One region of the Arthrobacter sp. UYCu712 genome, then DNA from elsewhere that is predicted to be linked to it. Evidence: predicted binding sites of a transcription regulator. Region 1 holds the regulator's gene; each other region holds the start of a gene.
The links. The regulator HrcA, encoded in region 1, represses chaperone genes, less so after heat shock. The targets are predictions, from matches to a motif close to TTNGCACTCGNNNNNNNCGAGTGCNAA.

Region 1 (6,102 bases):
GCCGGTCTTCCAGTCCACGCCCCGCGGAATCACGGGCCATTTCTCGATGCCCAGGACTGCGGGACGGATCGCCTGCCAGACGTCCACGTACGGGTGGCCGACGATCAGGACGTTGCCGGCCGCGCCGGGGGAGGCCATCACGGCGTCGGCGATCCGGGACTCCTTGGAATCGGGGACCAGGTGGTCCACCAGCACCCCGAGCCGGCGGCCCGGACCGGGCCGGAACGCAGCGACGGCCGCCGTAAGGTCATCGATGCCGTGCAGCGGCTCGACGACGATGCCCTCGACCCGGAGGTCGTCGCCCCAGACCTTTTCCACCAGCTCGGCGTCGTGCTTGCCTTCCACCCAGATCCTGCTGGCCTTGGCGACCTGCGCGCGCTGGCCCTCAACGCGGAGCGAGCCGGACGCCGTGCGCCCGCCGCCCGCCGGTGTATGGGCGGGCCGCGGCGCCGGCGGCATCAGCCGGATCGGCGAGCCCTCCAGCAGGAACCCGAAGCCGAGCCGGAAAGACCGCGACTTGCCCCGGCGGTCCTCCAGGGCCACGACGTACATCCCGCCGGACTTCTCCACCCGGGTGACGGCGCCCACCCAGCCCGACTGCACGTCCTCGAGCACCATCCCGCGTTCCACGGGGACTTCGGGCAGCTCGGCCTTGGCGGGGGCGGACAGGTCCTGGGGGCCCCAGTTCTGGTACGACATCTGTTACACACTGCCTTGCGTTCGGAATATTACGGCGGGCTGTGCCCGAAAACACCAGCCCCGGGAAGAACGCCCGGAGCGAATCCAATGCTAACAACGCGGCGACTCATATTAGACTGGTTAGCACTTAGGCATGTCGAGTGCTAACCCTGCCCTGTGCGGACCCCGTGCCGGGCGCGCCCGGACCGGGCGGCACCGAATGCGGGACAGTCGATTGGAGGTGGAGCGTGAGCGAACCACGCAAGCTCGAAGTGCTGCGCGCCATCGTGGAGGACTACGTCCATTCCCGTGAACCCGTCGGCTCCAAAGCCCTCGTGGAACGGCACCACCTCGGCGTGTCCAGCGCCACCATCCGCAATGACATGGCGGCCCTGGAAGACGAAGGCCTCATCACGGCGCCGCACACGAGCGCCGGACGGATACCCACGGACAAGGGCTACCGGCTCTTCGTGGACCAGATCTCCGCGGTCAAACCGCTGTCCCCGGCGGAACGCCGGGCCATCCAGGCCCTGCTGGAGGGATCCGACGACCTTGACGACGTCCTGGACCGGACGGTGCGGCTCCTCTCGCAACTGACCAACCAGGTCGCCGTCGTGCAGTACCCGCACCTCAGCCGGGCCAAGGTGCGGCATCTTGAATTTGTCCTGCTGGCGCCCCGGAAGGTGCTGGTGGTCCTGATCGCCGACACCGGCAAGGTGGAGCAGCGGGTGATCGATGTCCTGCAGGAGCTCCCGGACGAGGCCGTCTCGGAACTGCGCACGCGGTTCCTGGCCCGGCTCTCCGGGACTTCGTTGAACCTGCTGCCGCAGACGCTGCAGACCGTCGTCGCCAGCTGCCCGCCGGCGCGGCACAACGCAGCGCAGGCGCTGGCCCGGGGACTCGAAGCCCTGGCCACCAGCAGCCGCGAGGAACGCATGGTGATGGCAGGAACAGCCAACCTTGCCCGCTCCAACGTGGACTTCCCGCTGAGCATCGGCCCCGTGCTGGAGGCTCTCGAGGAACAGGTGGTCATGCTCCGCCTGCTCGGAGACATGGCGGCGGACCCGCGCGGCGTGACGGTCAGCATCGGCCGTGAGAACCCGTACGACGGCCTCGCCGAAGCATCGGTAGTCGCGACCGGCTACGGCCCGGACGCCACCGCCAAGGTCGGCGTCCTGGGCCCCACCCGGATGGACTATCCGACCACCATGGCCGCCGTCCGTGCGGTGGCCCGCTACCTTTCCAGGATCCTCGGACCCTGACCGCCCGCGCAGCCGGCGGACCTGCCGCTGCGGACCAGACTTCTTGCCCCTAACAGGCAGTGCCCCACCGGCAGTACAAAAAGGAAGAGATACAAATTTTGAGCAGCCACTACGACGTTCTTGGAGTCTCCCGCGAAGCAACCGGGGAAGAGATCAAGAAGGCTTACCGCAAACTGGCGCGGACCCTGCACCCGGATGTGAACCCCGGTGAGGACGCGTCAGACCGTTTCAAGGCCGTCACGCACGCCTACGAGGTACTCTCCGACCCGCAGAAACGCCGGGTCTACGACACCACCGGCAACGAGAACGGCACCGACAACGGCTTCGGCGGCGGCAGCTACTCCGGCCAGGGCTTCGCGTTCCAGGACATCTTCGACACGTTCTTCGGCGCCGGCGGCCAGGCCGGTCCGGCGTCGCGGATCCGACGCGGCCAGGACGCCCTGATCAGCGTCCGGATCGAGCTCCGCGACGCCGTGTTCGGTGTGAACAAAAAGCTCGAGGTGGACACGGCAGTCACGTGCCCCACATGTGACGGGTCCTGCTGCCGCGACGGCAGCCACCCGGAACGCTGCGACATTTGCGGCGGCAGCGGCCAGGTCCAGCGCGCCGTCCGCTCCATCCTCGGCCAGGTCATGACCACGGCCCCGTGCGGCAGCTGCGAAGGCTTCGGCACGGTCATCAAGGACCCCTGCAATGAGTGCGCCGGGCAGGGCCGAATCCGCAGCCGCCGGACGCTGACCGTCAAGGTCCCCGCCGGCGTTGCCACCGGCACCCGCATCCAGCTCTCCGGCCAGGGCGAGGCAGGACCCGCCAGCGGGCCGGCCGGTGACCTCTACGTGGAGATCCGGGTCAACAACGACGCCACCTACGTGCGCGACGGCGACGACCTGCACGCCAGCCTGAACATCCCGATGACCGCGGCTGCGCTCGGCACCGAACTCACGCTCGATACCTTTGACGGGCAGCAGGAGATCGACGTCAAGGCCGGCACCCAGTCCGGCGAGATCATCACACTGCGCGGACTCGGCGTCACCCATCTGCGCGGCTACGGCCGCGGGGACCTCAAAGTCCACCTGCAGGTCGAGACCCCGGGCAAGCTCGACGCCGCCCAGGAGGACCTGCTCCGCCAGCTCGCGAAGCTGCGCGGGGAGCAGTTCACGGAGGGCAAGCTCGCCGCGAGCGGCGGGGTCTTCGCCAAGCTCCGGGACCGGTTCGGTAACCTGTAGCGGTGAGCAACCCGGTCTTCTTCACTGCCCCGGGGACCCTGGACCAGCAGGTCCCCGGTTCCGTCTTCGTCCTCGACGGCGCCGAGGCCCGTCACGCGGTCACGGTGAAACGCCTCGGCGTGGGCGAGGCGGTGGACATCGCCGACGGCGCCGGCAAGCGGCTCACGGGGACCGTGGCCGCCGTCGCGCCCGGTGAACTGACAGTGGAGTGCGTGGAACTGGCCGCGGAACCGCGGCCGGACCTCCGGCTGGTCCTGGTGCAGGCCCTGGCCAAGGGCGACCGGGACGAACTGGCGGCCGAGACCGCCACGGAGCTGGGGATCGACGCGGTGATCCCCTGGCAGGCGGAACGATCGATCGTGCGCTGGAAAGCCGAGCGGGCGGCGAAGGCCCACGCCAAATGGCAGTCCGTCGTGACCGCAGCCGCCAAGCAGGCCCGGCGGGCCTGGATCCCGGAGGTCCGCTCCGCCGTCGACGGCACCGGGCTCCAGGCCGCTGTCGCCGCGGCCGGGCTCGCCATCATCCTGCACGAGGACGCCGTGCGTCCCCTGCGGCAGGTGCTGGAGTCCTGGCAGGCGGCGCTGGACATGCAGGACGGACGGACGGACGGAGACCGGACAGGCCCTGACCGGGAAGTGTTGCTGATCGTCGGCCCGGAAGGCGGCATCAGCCCCCGTGAAGTGACAGGACTGTGCGACGCCGGCGCCGTCACCGCCCTGCTCGGCCACCACGTGCTGCGGTCCTCAACCGCGGGTCCAGCCGCGACCGTGCTGGCCAGCGATATCCTCGGCCGCTGGTAGCTACGCGCCCTATTTGACGGTGAAGCCGCGGGTGTCGACGTTCAGGTCATGGGACGGATTCTCATCCTGGACCTGGGACACCCTGACCTCGTAGCTTCCCGGGCCCAGGTTCACCGGGAGGCTGAACAGCCCGGACGTGCCGGCGTCGGCGGATGCGGTGGTGTTCCCGTTCAGGTAGACAGTCTTGGCGCCGCCGTCGATCCTCAGGATCTCCCAGCGGAGCATCCCGCCCGGGGCCGTGCTCCGGCCGTTGATCTTGACCGTGCCGTCCTGCACCGAGGTGCCCTCCTGGGGATCGATGATCCAGACCGGGGCGACCATCCCGGCGCTGCGGGACGTCGGGGAACCTAGACGGACATGGTTGAAGGCGACATAGTCGGTGTGGCCGTCGACGAGCACCACTACCTGGATCTGCTGCCCGGCATCGATCAGGCCCGCGCTGGCACCGGCCGCCGTCGCGGTATACACGAGCTGCTGGATGGCGCGCTCGGCCATGGCGGCGTCGACGTTGCTGTTGAAGGCGTCGTCCGAGAGGTCCACCGTGATGACGTTTTTCCCGGAAATGGACGTTGCCAGCTTCTTCGGGTTCTGCCAGGGGGTGAAGAAGTCCGGATCCAGCGGCTTCTCGGACATCATCACCCGGAGGGCGCGGGTGACCGGGTTGTCCTGGTCCGAAACGTCACGGAACTCGCGGTAAAGGAACATGTTGTCGTCGCTGCGGCCGATCCAGTACACCGGCGCCTTGTTGGAGGCCTGGGTCGTTTCCAGTGGCGCGCTCGTGGTCGGGGCGCCGGGGGTGGCCGGTGAGGTCAGGAGCAGGGAGGGGGAGTTCGAGTTGGTAATGACGGGCTGGGGCGTGGCCACGCAGCCGGAGAGGACGATCGCAGCGGGCAGCACCAGCAGCAGCAGGCCCGGACGCACGCGCCCGGCTGCTGGTCTCTGGCTGAATACACGCTGCCTGATGGCTGCTTTCCTTTCCTGCTCCAAGGCGTCAGTGACCTCCACGAGGCCCGTGCCCTGGTGTTCCTTGCCGCCGGAAGCACCGCTCCAGGGACGTGAAGACGGCGGCCGGTTCCCAGCATGGCATACGGTCCCGCCGCAGGACCGGGGTTTCGGCGGGGGCGGCGGAACTGCAACGGGAACGATATGAGGCCGATACAAAGTTGATACCTAAAGTCGCCAAACGGGGCCGGACCGCTGTCCGGCCGGGGCCCGCCACCGCGGCCGTCCCGCGGCGTGCAGCCCCGTGTGCTGGCGTAAGATGAAAGGACCCGCTGACACCGGAACCAGAAGGCACGCACCGCCGTCGGGCCGGATCAGGGGGACAGACCAATTCCGAACTGGAGGGGACCAGAGGCCCGCGGGCTAACACCATGACTGAAGCAACGAACGGCAAAGCCCGGATCAGCGCCGGAGAGCGCTCCGCAGGTGAATTTCCACACTCCCTCCCAGGGTTAAGGACGGAGGTGGTCCTGTTCGACAACTCCGACCAGATGGTCCAGTCCCTCGGCAGTCATGACGAAGCGTTGCGTTTCATCGAGATCCAGTTCCCGTCCGTGGACTTCCATGTCCGCGGCAACGAACTCTCAATCAGCGGCCCTGCCGCAGATGTGCCCCGGATCATGCGCCTGCTCAATGAGGTGCGCGGCCTCGTCGCCCGGGGCACCGTCATCACCCCTGCCGTGCTGCAGCAGCTCGTCTCGATGCTCCGGAGCCAGTCGCTGCAGAACCCGGTGGACGTGCTCACGCACAACATCCTCTCGAGCCGCGGAAAAACCATCCGGCCGAAGACGCTGAACCAGAAGAACTATGTGGACGCCATCGACGCCAACACGGTGATCTTCGGGATCGGCCCGGCAGGCACGGGCAAGACGTTCCTTGCCATGGCCAAGGCCGTCCAGGCGCTGCAGCAGAAGGAAGTCTCCCGCATCATCCTGACGCGTCCGGCCGTCGAGGCGGGGGAGCGGCTCGGTTTCCTGCCCGGGACGCTCAGCGACAAGATCGACCCCTATCTGCGCCCGCTCTACGATGCCCTCCACGACATGATGGACCCCGAGTCCATCCCGCGGCTGATGGCCGCCGGCACCATCGAAGTCGCCCCGCTGGCCTACATGCGCGGCCGCACCCTCAACGACG
Region 2 (6,102 bases), on a different contig from region 1:
CGCGCGGGCGCTCCGGGAGGGAGTGAACCAGGCAGCGGTGCCGGCGTTTCGCGTAGCGTCTCCGAGGCGGCCATCACAGTCCTGGCCGGCCCCTGCAGCGGGCCGATGGTCCCGCCCAGCGTGCGCGTCACGGGTGGCACGGAGCAGGACCGTGCACGGTTCGCCGCCGCGGCCCGGGGTGCCGGGATCCGCATTGGCGAAGGCCCGCTGGTGTCCCTCATCGGCCCCGGCGGCCCTCCGGCAGCGCCGGAGACCGTGGCGGTGGCCGTGGCCCTCGACGCCCCGTGGCCGCTGGCCGACTCGGCCGCACCGGCGAAGATCGCCCTGTACGGCCGAAGCCAGGGTGCCTTCGATGCGCTCGCGGCAGTGCTCGCGGGCAAGGCGAAGACGCCCGGAAAGCTCCCCGCTGCAGTCGGGGCGCAGAACACGGGAACCGGTTGCGGCTGACACAAACAGACCAACCGGGGCCGGCCGGCGTTTAATGATGGGGTGCCCATCCTGAACAAAGACATGACCCTGTGCATCTCGCTCTCGGCCCGGCCGAGCAACAACGGGACGCGCTTCCACAACCACCTGTATGAACAGCTGGGCCTGAACTGGATCTACAAGGCCTTTGCACCGACAGACCTGGTCCAGGCGATCGCCGGCGTGCGCGGCCTGGGAATCCGCGGCTGCGCCGTGTCCATGCCCTACAAGGAGGACGTCATTGCCCTCGTGGACGTGATGGACCCCTCCGCCAAAGCGATCGACTCGGTGAACACGATCGTCAACGACGGCGGCCGGCTCACGGCCTACAACACCGACTACACCGCGATTGAGCAGCTGCTCTCCCGCAACGCGGTCCCCACCGACTACTCCGTGTGGCTGCAGGGCTCCGGCGGCATGGCCAAGGCCACCGCGGCCGCGCTGCGCGACGCCGGCTTCCGGGACGTGACCGTGATTGCCCGCACCGAGGCCGCGGGACGGTCGCTCGCGGAACTGTACGGCTTCGCGTGGACGGCCGAGGTCCCCGTCCCCCCGGCGGAGGGGGCCAGGGCCGCGCAGATGCTCATCAACGTGACCCCTATCGGTATGGCAGGGGGCAAGGACGCCGATTCGCTGTCCTTCCCGCAGGAGGCGGTGGAGGCCGCGGAGGTGGTGTTCGACGTCGTCGCGCTGCCGGCCGAGACGCCGCTCATCGAGGCAGGCAGGGCCGCCGGCAAGACCGTGATCACCGGGGCCGAGGTCGCCACCATCCAGGCCCTGGAGCAGTTTGTGCTGTACACCGGCGTCCGGCCGAGCGACGAGCAGGTCCGCGCCGCCGAGGAATTCACCCGGGCACATTAGCCCTGTGGTGCAGTAGCCCTGCGGGGCCGGTGCGGCTAGTGCTGGACCGGTTCCACCGAGATGGCCACCCGGTCCTCGCCGATCCTGGTGAGGACCAGGGTGGCCGTCTTCTTGGCGGTCTTTCCTGCGGACCTGCCGCCCGTCAGCAGCTGCTTGCGCAGTTCCTCCGGCGTCACCGAGGTGCCGCGTTTCTTGATGTCGAGCACGCCGATGCCCTGGTCCTTGACCCAGGACTTGAGGGCCTTGACGTTGTAGGGCATCACCTCCAGGACCTTGTACGCCCGGGCGAAGGGCGTGTCCTGCAGTTCCGGTGCGCAGATGTAGGCGATGTGCTCGTCCACCAGGTGCCCGCCCAGCTGCAGGGCGACGTCGGCCACGAGCCCGGCGCGGATGACGGCGCCGTCCGGCTCGTAGAGATATCCCTCGACGGGACCCACCGGGGCGGTCGGCCCGCCGTCGAAGTCCTCGGCGCTGGTAAGCTCGGCGGCCCCCTGTGGGCCGAGCAGGAGGGCCGCGCGCCGGACCCCGGGACGGCGAACGGCGTTGAACCAGAGCGCCACCTCGGTGACGTCCCCGCCCACCGAGACCCATTGCGCTTCACAAGCCGCGGGCACGGAGTCGTGCGGCATGCCGGGACCCATCTTAACCCCGACGGCGAGCCCTGACCCGGCGAGGGACTGGACGAAGGACAGCGGCGGGGAGAAGTCCTCCGGATCCCAGATCCGCTTGGTCCCCGAGGTGGAGGTGGTGCGGCGGGCCGGATCCAGCCAGACGCCGTCAATGCCGTCGAGGGACACGGCCGTGGCGTCGGAGTGGACCACGGTGGCGTTCCGGAACGGGATCAGGTTCATGGTGGCGCACGCGGCCGTGGTCTCATCCATTTCCACCGCGGTGACTTTGATGTCCAGCGACGCAAGCGCCATCGTGTCCGCGCCCAGGCCGCAGCCAAGGTCCGCGACGTGCTCGATGCCGGCTTCCGCGAACCGCTGCGCGTGCCGTGCCGCGACGGTGAGCCTGGTGGCCTGTTCCAGGCCGGCCTGGGTGAAGATCATCTGCCGGGCGAATTCGCCGAACTTGGCCTCCGCCCTGGTCCTGAGTCGGGACTGGGTGAGCACCGCCGAGACCAGTTCGGGGGAGTGGCCGGCCTTGCGGAGGGAAGCATTGAGCCGGAACGCCTCATCCTCCCGGTAGGGACCCAGCGACGCCAGCAGCTCCCAGCCCTCGGGGTTGAGGAGCGGGGCAATCTGGTCCTGCGGTGCGTCAGCCATGCAATCAAGCGTAGTTCAGGCTCCGGTGCCCGGATGCGCCGGTAGGCTGGACGGCATGGATGACAGCGGTACGAAAGACAGCGGGACCAACAACGCCTCAACGGACGCTGAGACCGCGCGGCAAAGCGCCCAAGGGGGCCACCACGGCCTGGCCAGATACGCCCGGCCGGCGCTCGTCGCGGGCTGCATCATCGCCGTCGTCTGCGTGGCGCTGCTCGTCATCATCTTCTTCCTCGACTCCTTCAACGCGACCGTGTATTCGGTCGGCGGCAAGGACGTCCAGGACGCCACGGACGAAGCCCGGTCCATCCGGGATAACTATGCTGCGGCCCGGGTGGGCGGCATCATCGTCCTCGTCATCGGCCTCGCCCTGGCCGCCGCGGGTGGCTTTGGGCTGTACCGCCGGCGGAAGGAACAGGGCTGGAACGACGGCGACGACGACGGCGAGGACGTCGACTTCGAGGACCTCGGCGGAAAGTAGTCCTGCCCCCGGCGGACCCTGACCGGCCGAACGGGCGTTCACCGTGGATGAACTTCTTAGCACTCGCCTTGACCGAGTGCTAACCATTTACATAGAGTCATCATTAGCACTCTCCCTGGGAGGGTGCTAACAACTGAAGCTTCACAGCCAGGCTGCGGCCGGCACCGCGACGACGGTCTGTACGCCTTGGCACCACAGCTTTAGAGTCCACGAATTTGCTGACGAATAGGAGAGGTCCTTGTCGGTCTCTATTAAGCCTCTTGAGGATCGTATTGTTGTCCGCCCGCTCGAAGCCGAGCAGACCACGGCCTCCGGCCTGGTTATCCCGGACTCCGCGCAGGAAAAGCCGCAGGAAGGCGAAGTTGTCGCTGTAGGCCCCGGCCGCTTCGATGACAACGGCAACCGCGTCCCGATCGATGTTGCCGTCGGCGACGTCGTTATCTACTCCAAGTACGGCGGAACTGAAGTCAAGACCGGTGGCACCGAGTACCTCGTGCTGTCCGCCCGCGACGTTCTGGCGATCGTCGTAAAGTAACTCACTTGGACCCCCGCGCCGCCGATCCTTCTCAGACGGGTCAGTTGCGCGGGGTTCTGTCTTGAAAGGACAAAACCATGGCAAAGCAGCTTGCGTTTAACGACGCTGCCCGCCGGTCGCTTGAAGCCGGCATCGATAAGCTCGCCAACACGGTCAAGGTGACGCTCGGCCCGCGCGGCCGCAACGTCGTGCTGGACAAGAAGTGGGGCGCCCCCACGATCACCAACGATGGTGTCACCATCGCCCGTGAAATCGAGCTGGACGACCCGTACGAAAACCTTGGCGCGCAGCTTGCCAAGGAGGTCGCCACCAAGACCAACGACGTTGCCGGCGACGGCACCACCACCGCTACGGTGCTGGCCCAGGCCCTGGTCAAGGAAGGCCTCCGCAACGTAGCGGCAGGCGCCGCCCCGGGCGAAATCAAGCGTGGCATCGAGGTCTCTGTCGAGGCCGTCGCCGCCCGTCTCCTCGAGAACGCCCGCCCGGTTGAAGGAACCCAGGTCGCCAACGTGGCCTCCATCTCCGCGCAGAGCGACGAGGTCGGCGAGCTCCTGGCCGAGGCATTCGGCAAGGTCGGCAAGGATGGTGTGATCACCATCGAGGAATCCTCCACCACGCAGACCGAGCTGGTCCTCACCGAGGGCATGCAGTTCGACAAGGGCTACCTGTCCCCGTACTTCGTCACCGACGCGGAACGCCAGGAAGCAGTCCTCGAAGACGCCCTGATCCTGATCAACCAGGGCAAGATCTCCTCCGTGCAGGATTTCCTGCCGCTGCTGGAGAAGGCGCTGCAGAGCTCCAAGCCGCTCTTCATCATTGCCGAAGACGTCGAGGGCGAGGCCCTCTCCACGCTCATCGTCAACCGCATCCGCGGCACCCTGAACGTGGTCGCGGTCAAGGCGCCGGGCTTCGGTGACCGCCGCAAGGCCATGCTGCAGGACATCGCCACCCTCACGGGCGCACAGGTTGTGTCGGCAGAACTGGGCCTCAGCCTGGACACGGTCGGCCTCGAGGTGCTGGGTACCGCCCGGCGCATCACCGTCACGAAGGACAACACCACCATCGTCGACGGCGCCGGTTCGGCCGAGGACGTTGCAGCCAGGGTTTCCCAGCTGCGCGCCGAGCTGACCCGCACGGACTCCGACTGGGACAAGGAAAAGCTCCAGGAACGCCTGGCCAAGCTGGCCGGCGGCATCGGCGTGATCAAGGTCGGCGCTGCCACCGAGGTCGAGCTGAAGGAAAAGAAGCACCGCATCGAAGATGCTGTGTCCTCCACCCGCGCGGCCCTCGAAGAAGGCATCGTGGCCGGCGGCGGCGCCGCCCTCATCCACGCCCTCAAGGCGCTCGACGAGGACCCGGCCGTCCAGGCTCTTGAAGGTGACGCGGCAGCCGCTGTCGGCATCGTCCGCCGGGCACTGACCCAGCCGCTGCGCTGGATCGCCCAGAACGCCGGCTTCGACGGCTACGTCGTCGTCGCCAAGGTCGCCGAATCCGCCAACAACCAGGGCTTCAACGCCAAGACCGGCGAATACGAAGACCTGATCGCTGCCGGTGTGATCGACCCCGTCAAGGTGACGCGGGCGGCCCTGCGCAACGCAGCGTCCATCGCGGCACTGGTTCTTACCACGGAAACCCTCGTAGTCGAGAAGCCGGCCGATGAGGACCAGCACGCGGGCCACCAGCACTAGCTCCGAGTCGCTGTAGTCAAGGCCGGTCCGGTAACCACCGGGCCGGCCTTTGCTGTGCCGTCCTGCGCGGAACCTGCGGTCAGCGCTGCGAACGCAGGGCCCTGCGACGCAGCCGCAGGGCCGCCTCCCGCGGAAGCTGCTTGGAAATGAGTTTGTAGAAGACCAGTACCGCCACCGCCGATACAACGATCCCCACCAGGTTCAGGAACAGTTGCAGGGCCGAGCCGGCGGCCTTCTCGTATTCGCCCAGGACCAGGGCGACGGCGACGAAACCGGCTGCCGGAACCGTGGTCACCGAAATGAACACGCCGATCAGTGCCGAGGACCGCTTGCTGATCACGGACAACATGCCTGCGGCACCGGCGAGTACCGCGACAATCAGCGAGTACGGGCCGGGGTGATAAATGAACTCGACGGCGGAACCATGGTCCAGGGCATCGGCCGGGAACAGGCCGAGGGGCACCGACAGCCAGGCGCCCAAGGCCGCTCCCAGCATGGCTACCGGGAAGCCGACGCCGAGAGCCAGCGCCGCGGCGCGTCCCAGCGGCCATTGGCGGCGCACGATGGCAACGGCCAGCGCGGCCAGCGGCCCGAACTCCGGCCCGACCGCCATGGCACCGACGATGGCGATGGTCGAGTCGGTGACGATGCCGATGGCGGCCAGCTGGGTCGCGAGGACCAGGAACACCAGAAAGCTCCACGTGAGCCGCGAGTCTTCGCCCGTCTGCCCGGAGACCTCATCCCAGATGACGGCGTCCGCGCCTTCGCCAGGGGCCGCCGCTACTGCTTCGTCGGCGCGGTCGG
Region 3 (6,102 bases), on a different contig from region 1:
CTGCGTGAACGCATGAACGGGGTCGCCGAACACGCCGAGATCCGCCTTGGCAGCACGTTTGCCGAATGGGGCGAGCAGATCGAGCTCCTCGTCGCCGTGCGAGGAAGCCTCGACAAGTTCACCCCGGACATCTTCGACCGGCCGGTCCACGACCTCATTTCCGCGACTGCCTCCTCCGCGTGGCGGCGCGAACGGAACATCGACATGCCGTCGATGCAGCGCTCCCGCCTGCGCCGTGTCGCCAAGGAATATGTCCGGCCCGGCGTCCACATCGCGGATCTGCACAGCTCTCTCGTCCTCGTCCAGGACCAGCGGGCCGCCTGGTCCGGTTACGCCACAACCCAGCGCCACCCCGCCGTCCCCTCCGGGCTCGTCGAGATGGCCTCCCTCTACCGGGAGCTCGAGGCGGAACTGGCTGAACTCGGACTTGCCGTCAAGCACACCGGAGCCGGCGGCGAGCTGCTGACCACGTCGTATGAAGAACTCATGGAGCGCCTGGAACGGCTCGTCGCCGATACCGGCACCCTCGAGACCCTGCCCGAGCGCACCCTCCTCGTGGAGAACATGCGCGAACACGGCCTTGGCGAACTGCTCGCCGACCTCGCGGAGCGCGAGGTCCCGGCGGAATCTGTCGCGGCGGAACTGGAACTCGCCTGGTGGCAGTCCGCGCTGGAGGCCATGATCAGCGGGGACGACTATCTCGCCATGTCCGACGGCGACGCGCTGCGCCAGCTGGAGGCGGAATACCGTCTCGCGGACAACGCGCATATCGCCAGCGGGGCCGCGCGGCTGCGCTGGAAGCTTGCCGGGCGCTGGCGGGCCGCCATCGCGGAGCACCCGCGCGAGGCGGACCTGCTGCGCAGCCTGCTCAAGGACGGCCGCGTGACCCTCGCCGCGCTGACCGGGCAGGCCCTCGAACTGCTGCCGACGCTGGTGCCGGTCTGGTCGGTCAGCCCGTATCTCATGTCCGGCCTGCTGCCGATCGAGCAGAAGTTCGACGCCGTCGTCATCCTCGACGCCGAGGCGACCTCCCTGCAGGCAGTCCTCCCCGCCATCGCGCGTGCCAAACAGGTCGTGGCCTTCGGCGACGACAGGATCGCCAGCCCCAGGACTTTCTCCGTCGGGGTGGAGCGGCTCGCCGCCGGCGAAAGCTCGCACCAGGGTGTCGAGAGCGCCTTCCGGGCCCTCACCGCCGTGCTGCCGGCCCGCACGCTGCGGACCGTGTACCGCGCGGTCGACGAAGACCTCGTGCGCCAGCTGAGCAAAGGATTCTACGACGGCGGGCTCCGCCGGCTGCCCGAGGGCCAGTCCGCAACCGGGCTGGACCGTGCCCTGACGCTGGAGTACCTGCCTGACGGTACCGGACTGCCCAGCGCGGACCAGGACGGCGTCGAATCTGTCGTTGCCGAAGTGAACCGCGCCGTCGAGCTCGTCTTCGAACATGCCCGGATCCGGCCCCGGACCTCGCTGGCTGTGGTTACCGGCAGCCTCCGGCACGCCGCCCGGATCGGTGAGTCCATCCGGCTCCAGCTGCCCAACTATCCGCTGCTGGCGGGCTTCTTCACCGCGGGGGATGAATCCTTCCGCGTGGTGGACCTGGACCGTGCCCAGGGCCTGGTCCGCGACCACGTGATCTTCTCACCCGGTTACGGGCGGACCCCGCACGGGCGCGCCCTGCACAACCTCGGCCCGCTCTCGGCGGACGGCGGCCGGGCGAAGTTTGCCCTCGCGATGACCCGCGCCCGCCGCTCCCTGCATGTGCTCAGCTGCTTCCGTCCCGAAGACCTGGACGTCACCAGGCTGAGCCACGGCGCGGTGGACTTCTTCGAACTGCTGGACCGTGAGATCGCGGGCAACTCCGATCTGGGCAGCCCGGCATCGCGGTCCGCCGCCAGCGAACAGGCTCTTGGCGCTGACCCGCTGGTGGCCGATCTGGGCGACCGGCTCCGGGCCCGCGGCGCACGGGTCTGGCACCAGTACGACGGCGTCCTCAACATGGTGGCCGCGGCCGACCCATTGCACACCATCGGCCAGGAAGACGCCGAGATCCCGCGTCCCGTGGCTATCGAATCCGACGGCACCGAGCAGTACCGGCGGATGACCGTGCGTGAGCGCAGCAGGCTCCGGCCGCAGCTGCTGGAGCGGCTCGGCTGGCGCTACATGCCGCTCTGGACCATCGAGGTCTTCACGGATCCCTCTGCCTGCGCCGACCGGATCGGCGGGTACCTGGGACTGGAGAAACCGGCGGCGTCCAGCCGGCACCGTACCTCTCCCGGGTTCTTCGACGACGACGTGGAAAACCTGGCCGTCAACGACGCACGGGCCGCGGCGGCGCGGGCATCGTCCGCGCAGGGACAATCAACGCACAGCCCATCGGGGCAGGCCACGCCGGGCCAGCTCGATCAAGGGCACCAGCAGGCAACAGCAAGTGGCAGCAAGGAGGCCGACGGCATGGATGCAGACGGCGAGAGCCAGGACAACAACTCCCTGGACAGCACCACCCAGGACAGCGTCACCCAGGACAGCGGCCAGGAGTCCGGCGGCAAGCCGGCGCCTGACGGCGCAACGGCCGCCGAGGACGCCGCCGGCGTGCTGCCGAACAAGGCTGCGGAGGACGATCCGCGCCGCTGGGGCGACCAGCCGGACAAGTACGACCACGACGCCTGGCTGCAGGAGCAGAAACCGCCGCACTGGGGCTAAGGCGTGCGTCGCCGTCGAACGCAGCTTCGACACGCTCACGCAGTGGCGGTCGCCGGCCACCCCGTAGCACTGATAGTGGGAGACTAGCCCGCCTGTTCGGCGGCCGAGATATCGCCGACGCCAGGAGTGCCATCGGCGAGGGCGTAGCGGTGCAGCACCGCACCCTTCGGTGAGGCCACGACCGGCTCGATGAGTCTGAGGTTCGTCGGAACCACGCCGTCGGCGAAGACCTTCTTTCCACCGCCGGGGAGGACCGGATACACCCACAGCGTGAGCCGGTCGAAGAGCCGCTCGGCGAACTAGGTCTGCACGAAGTTTAGACTGCCGATGACGTGGACGTTCGTATGCCGGTCGCACAGTTCGCGCACGGCGGCGACGACATCAGGACCGAGCAGCGTGGAGTCGGCCCACTCGAGGGCCGGCGTCTGGCGCGAGGCCACGTATTTCGGGAGGCGGTCGAACAGCCGCGCGATGTCCCCGTCCGCGTGCGGCCAGTACGCGGCGAAAATGTCGTAGGTCCGCCGCCCAAGCAGCAGCGCGTCCATCCCCGCCCTCCCGGAGTGGACCTGCTCGCCGACGACCTCGTCCAGGAGAGGCGCTTGCCAGCCGCCAAACGCGAAACCGTTGTCAGCGTCCTCGTTCGGCCCGCCGGGCGCCTGCGCGACGCCGTCGAGCGTGGTGAACAGGTCGATATGGATGAGTCCCATGCGGTGCTCCTTCTCTGTCGCCCGGCGTCACCCCGGCGACCGGATCACTTCGAGGCTGGCACACGATCCCGGTGCGAAGCAACGGGTCAGAGGCTCGACACAGGCCCACCGCGCATCAAGTAACACCCCAGCCGGGCCGCGGCGTCAGCCCGCCCCGGACACCGGGCGAAGGTTGGGAGACACGACCTGGCGCCGGCTTGCCGGCAGGCCGTGGCGTCTACCCGGGCGCCGCTGCCACCAGGACAAAAAACAGCTTTCCCTGGGTGGAGGCGCCGGCCAGCCGGCGCGACTGGCCCGCATCGGCTGCCACGACCATAAGGCCGTCCGGTTCTCCGGTCGCGAGCCATTGGCCGGCCTTGCCGCCCTGCGCGGAGGTCCACAACACGGGCACCGCGGCGGCCAGGACCTCGGAGGTGGCCGGCTGGTCAAAGCCGTTGCCGCCGGAGATCACGACGTTGACCAGCTGACCGGGGGAGAGCAGCTGGATCGAAGCTGGGTCGGCCATCCGGAGCGGCACCGCCGAGGAGCCCGGTGGACTGCCGGCCAGCAGGCCCGGGCCCAGGAGCTGCGAATCGGACAAGAGCTGTCCCTGCCGCAGTGCGGCTGCCAGCTGCTTCCCCTGGATTGCCGAGGGATGGCTGAAACTACCGTCGGGCAGCAAACCGTCAGGGATGTTGAGGACCGCGACATCGCCGGCGTCGAGGATTTTGCCGGCTGGCAGGTCCCGGACGGCGGCGAGGGCGCTGACGGTGTCGTCGGGAGCTGGCGTCAGCTGTTGGACGGCGATTCCGGCGGCGACGCACAGCAGCAGGGCCACGGCCAGGCGCCGGTTGCGGTTCAGCCAGCCTCTCAGGCGGTGGCGCCTCGGCGGCCGGCCCGGCACCCTGGCTCCGGCGCCCCTACCGGCCGGCTTTCCGGAACGCGTCCGGTCGGGGCGCCGGCGCACCGACAGGACGCCTCTGAGCAGAAAACCCACGCGGAAAACGACACCACGGAGGTCAGCGGGGCGGTAACTACCCTGGGAAGTGTCCCACCGGGGGATACGTGCTGAAATCTCGGCCGTTGCCATGCCGCCACGCTAACCGCAGACATGACGTGCGGGCAGGGGGCGGCAGCCCTATGTGGACAAGCTGCAGTCCGGAACGGAAAGCGGCGGCTTAGCTCGCGGCAGCTGCTGCGGGAGCAGGAGTTGCGGCCGGGGTCGCAGCGGGGGCGGGGGCGGGGGAGACGGTGCTGCCCTTGGCATCGCGGGAGTCGGTCCGGTAGAACCCGGAGCCCTTGAAGACCACGCCGACGCTGTTGAACTTCTTGCGCAGGGTCCCCAGGCACTCGGGACAGGACGTCAGGGAGTTGTCGGTAAACGACTGCACGATCTCGAAGGCGTGGCTGCAGTCCTTGCAGGCGTATGCGTACGTGGGCACTGGATATCCTCCTCAGGGACAAACGATCAGGTCCCGTGCTGCCTGGTCGGGATCTTTGCCGATAAACCTATCGACGGAATCCGACCCTTAGCAGTCGCAGGGCCTGAGTGCCAATTCTATCATCCCGGGAATGTTGCCTCAGAGCAGGCGGATCACACCGCCCGGCGTCAGGGCGGACCCCACCTTGCGGTCGAAGGACTCCGCCGGGATGCTGCCGGCGGGCAGGACCTCGGCGTCGTAGACGACGGCGGCAGTGGGCAGCGGAGACGGCCCCCCGCCGTCGTCCGGCCGTTTCCGGTCCTGCAGGACTAATTCCAGCGCCGCGAGGAACTTGTCGTAATAGCCCCCGCCCTGGCCGATCCGGTTGCCGGAGTGATCGACGGCCGTGGCCGGCAGGAAAATGCCGGCGGCGGATTCCATGATTTCCGTTCCGTGGCGGTCTCCGACGGGTTCCTGGATGGGCGCATAGCGGCTGCGGGCAAAACCCGACGACGGAGTCCAATAGACCCAGCTCAATTCCAGGCCCGGCTCGCAGACCGGCAGCAGCACGCGGTGTCCGGCGTCGTGCAGGGCCGTCAGGAGAGGGAGGGTCGGCGGTTCTGTGCCAACGCCCAGGTAGACGGCGAAGCTTCCCGACGCGCCGCCGGCGATTTTGTCGGCCCACGCCAGGCCATGCCTGGCGATGGCTGCACCCGCGTCGCCGAGCGTCGCCAGCCCAAGCGTTGCGCGCTGTGACCGGTGGCTGGCGCGGATCTTGTCCTTCGATGCATTCATGGCCGGGCCCTCCGCCTGTTGCCGTCTCGGCCGGAGCCGCGGCGGCCCGGGCTCATGACCGGCTGTAGCTAATTACCTAATGTTTGGTACCTCCGTTAGATTAGTCGAGTGACTACACCCAACGCTTCCGTCCGCAAAGCCGTCATCCCCGCTGCGGGCCTCGGCACGAGGTTCCTTCCGGCCACCAAGGCCATGCCGAAGGAAATGCTTCCCGTCGTCGACAAGCCGGCCATCCAGTATGTCGTCGAGGAAGCCGTCAACGTCGGCTTGAGCGACATCCTGATGATCACCGGCCGCAACAAGCGTGCGCTCGAGGACCACTTCGACAGGGTCCCCACGCTGGAAGCCACCCTTGAAGCCAAGGGAGACACCGCCAAGCTGGAGTCCATCCAGGCCGCGAGCAACCTCGGCGACATCCACTACGTCCGCCAGGGCGATCCCCTGGGCCTGGGCCACGCCGTCCTGCGCGCAAAGCAGCACGTCGGCTACGAGCCCTTCGC

Region 2: a site for HrcA is predicted at 3,132-3,158, ahead of groES (co-chaperone GroES). Genes of this name have one in related genera too.
Region 3: a site for HrcA is predicted at 4,916-4,942, ahead of ABIB51_RS00805 (FmdB family zinc ribbon protein). Genes of this name have one in related genera too.

What each region holds. Positions count from the first base shown of each region.
Region 1 covers NZ_JBEPOZ010000004.1:46,451-52,552, forward strand. Annotated here, with positions in the region: gene ABIB51_RS05530 (DUF3097 domain-containing protein) at 1-699, opposite strand, end outside; gene hrcA (heat-inducible transcriptional repressor HrcA) at 927-1,940, shown strand; gene dnaJ (molecular chaperone DnaJ) at 2,039-3,166, shown strand; gene ABIB51_RS05545 (16S rRNA (uracil(1498)-N(3))-methyltransferase) at 3,169-3,966, shown strand; gene ABIB51_RS05550 (GerMN domain-containing protein) at 3,976-4,887, opposite strand; gene ABIB51_RS05555 (PhoH family protein) at 5,340-6,102, shown strand, end outside.
Region 2 covers NZ_JBEPOZ010000001.1:135,137-141,238, forward strand. Annotated here, with positions in the region: gene ABIB51_RS00705 (glycoside hydrolase family 3 N-terminal domain-containing protein) at 1-447, shown strand, start outside; gene ABIB51_RS00710 (shikimate 5-dehydrogenase) at 490-1,326, shown strand; gene ABIB51_RS00715 (THUMP-like domain-containing protein) at 1,362-2,594, opposite strand; gene ABIB51_RS00720 (LPXTG cell wall anchor domain-containing protein) at 2,650-3,075, shown strand; gene groES (co-chaperone GroES) at 3,314-3,610, shown strand; gene groL (chaperonin GroEL) at 3,688-5,298, shown strand; gene ABIB51_RS00735 (DUF389 domain-containing protein) at 5,378-6,102, opposite strand, start outside.
Region 3 covers NZ_JBEPOZ010000001.1:156,757-162,858, forward strand. Annotated here, with positions in the region: gene ABIB51_RS00790 (AAA family ATPase) at 1-2,700, shown strand, start outside; partial or broken gene ABIB51_RS00795 (dihydrofolate reductase family protein) at 2,784-3,407, opposite strand; gene ABIB51_RS00800 (RcpC/CpaB family pilus assembly protein) at 3,625-4,215, opposite strand; gene ABIB51_RS00805 (FmdB family zinc ribbon protein) at 4,565-4,828, opposite strand; gene ABIB51_RS00810 (5-formyltetrahydrofolate cyclo-ligase) at 4,967-5,602, opposite strand; gene galU (UTP--glucose-1-phosphate uridylyltransferase GalU) at 5,711-6,102, shown strand, end outside.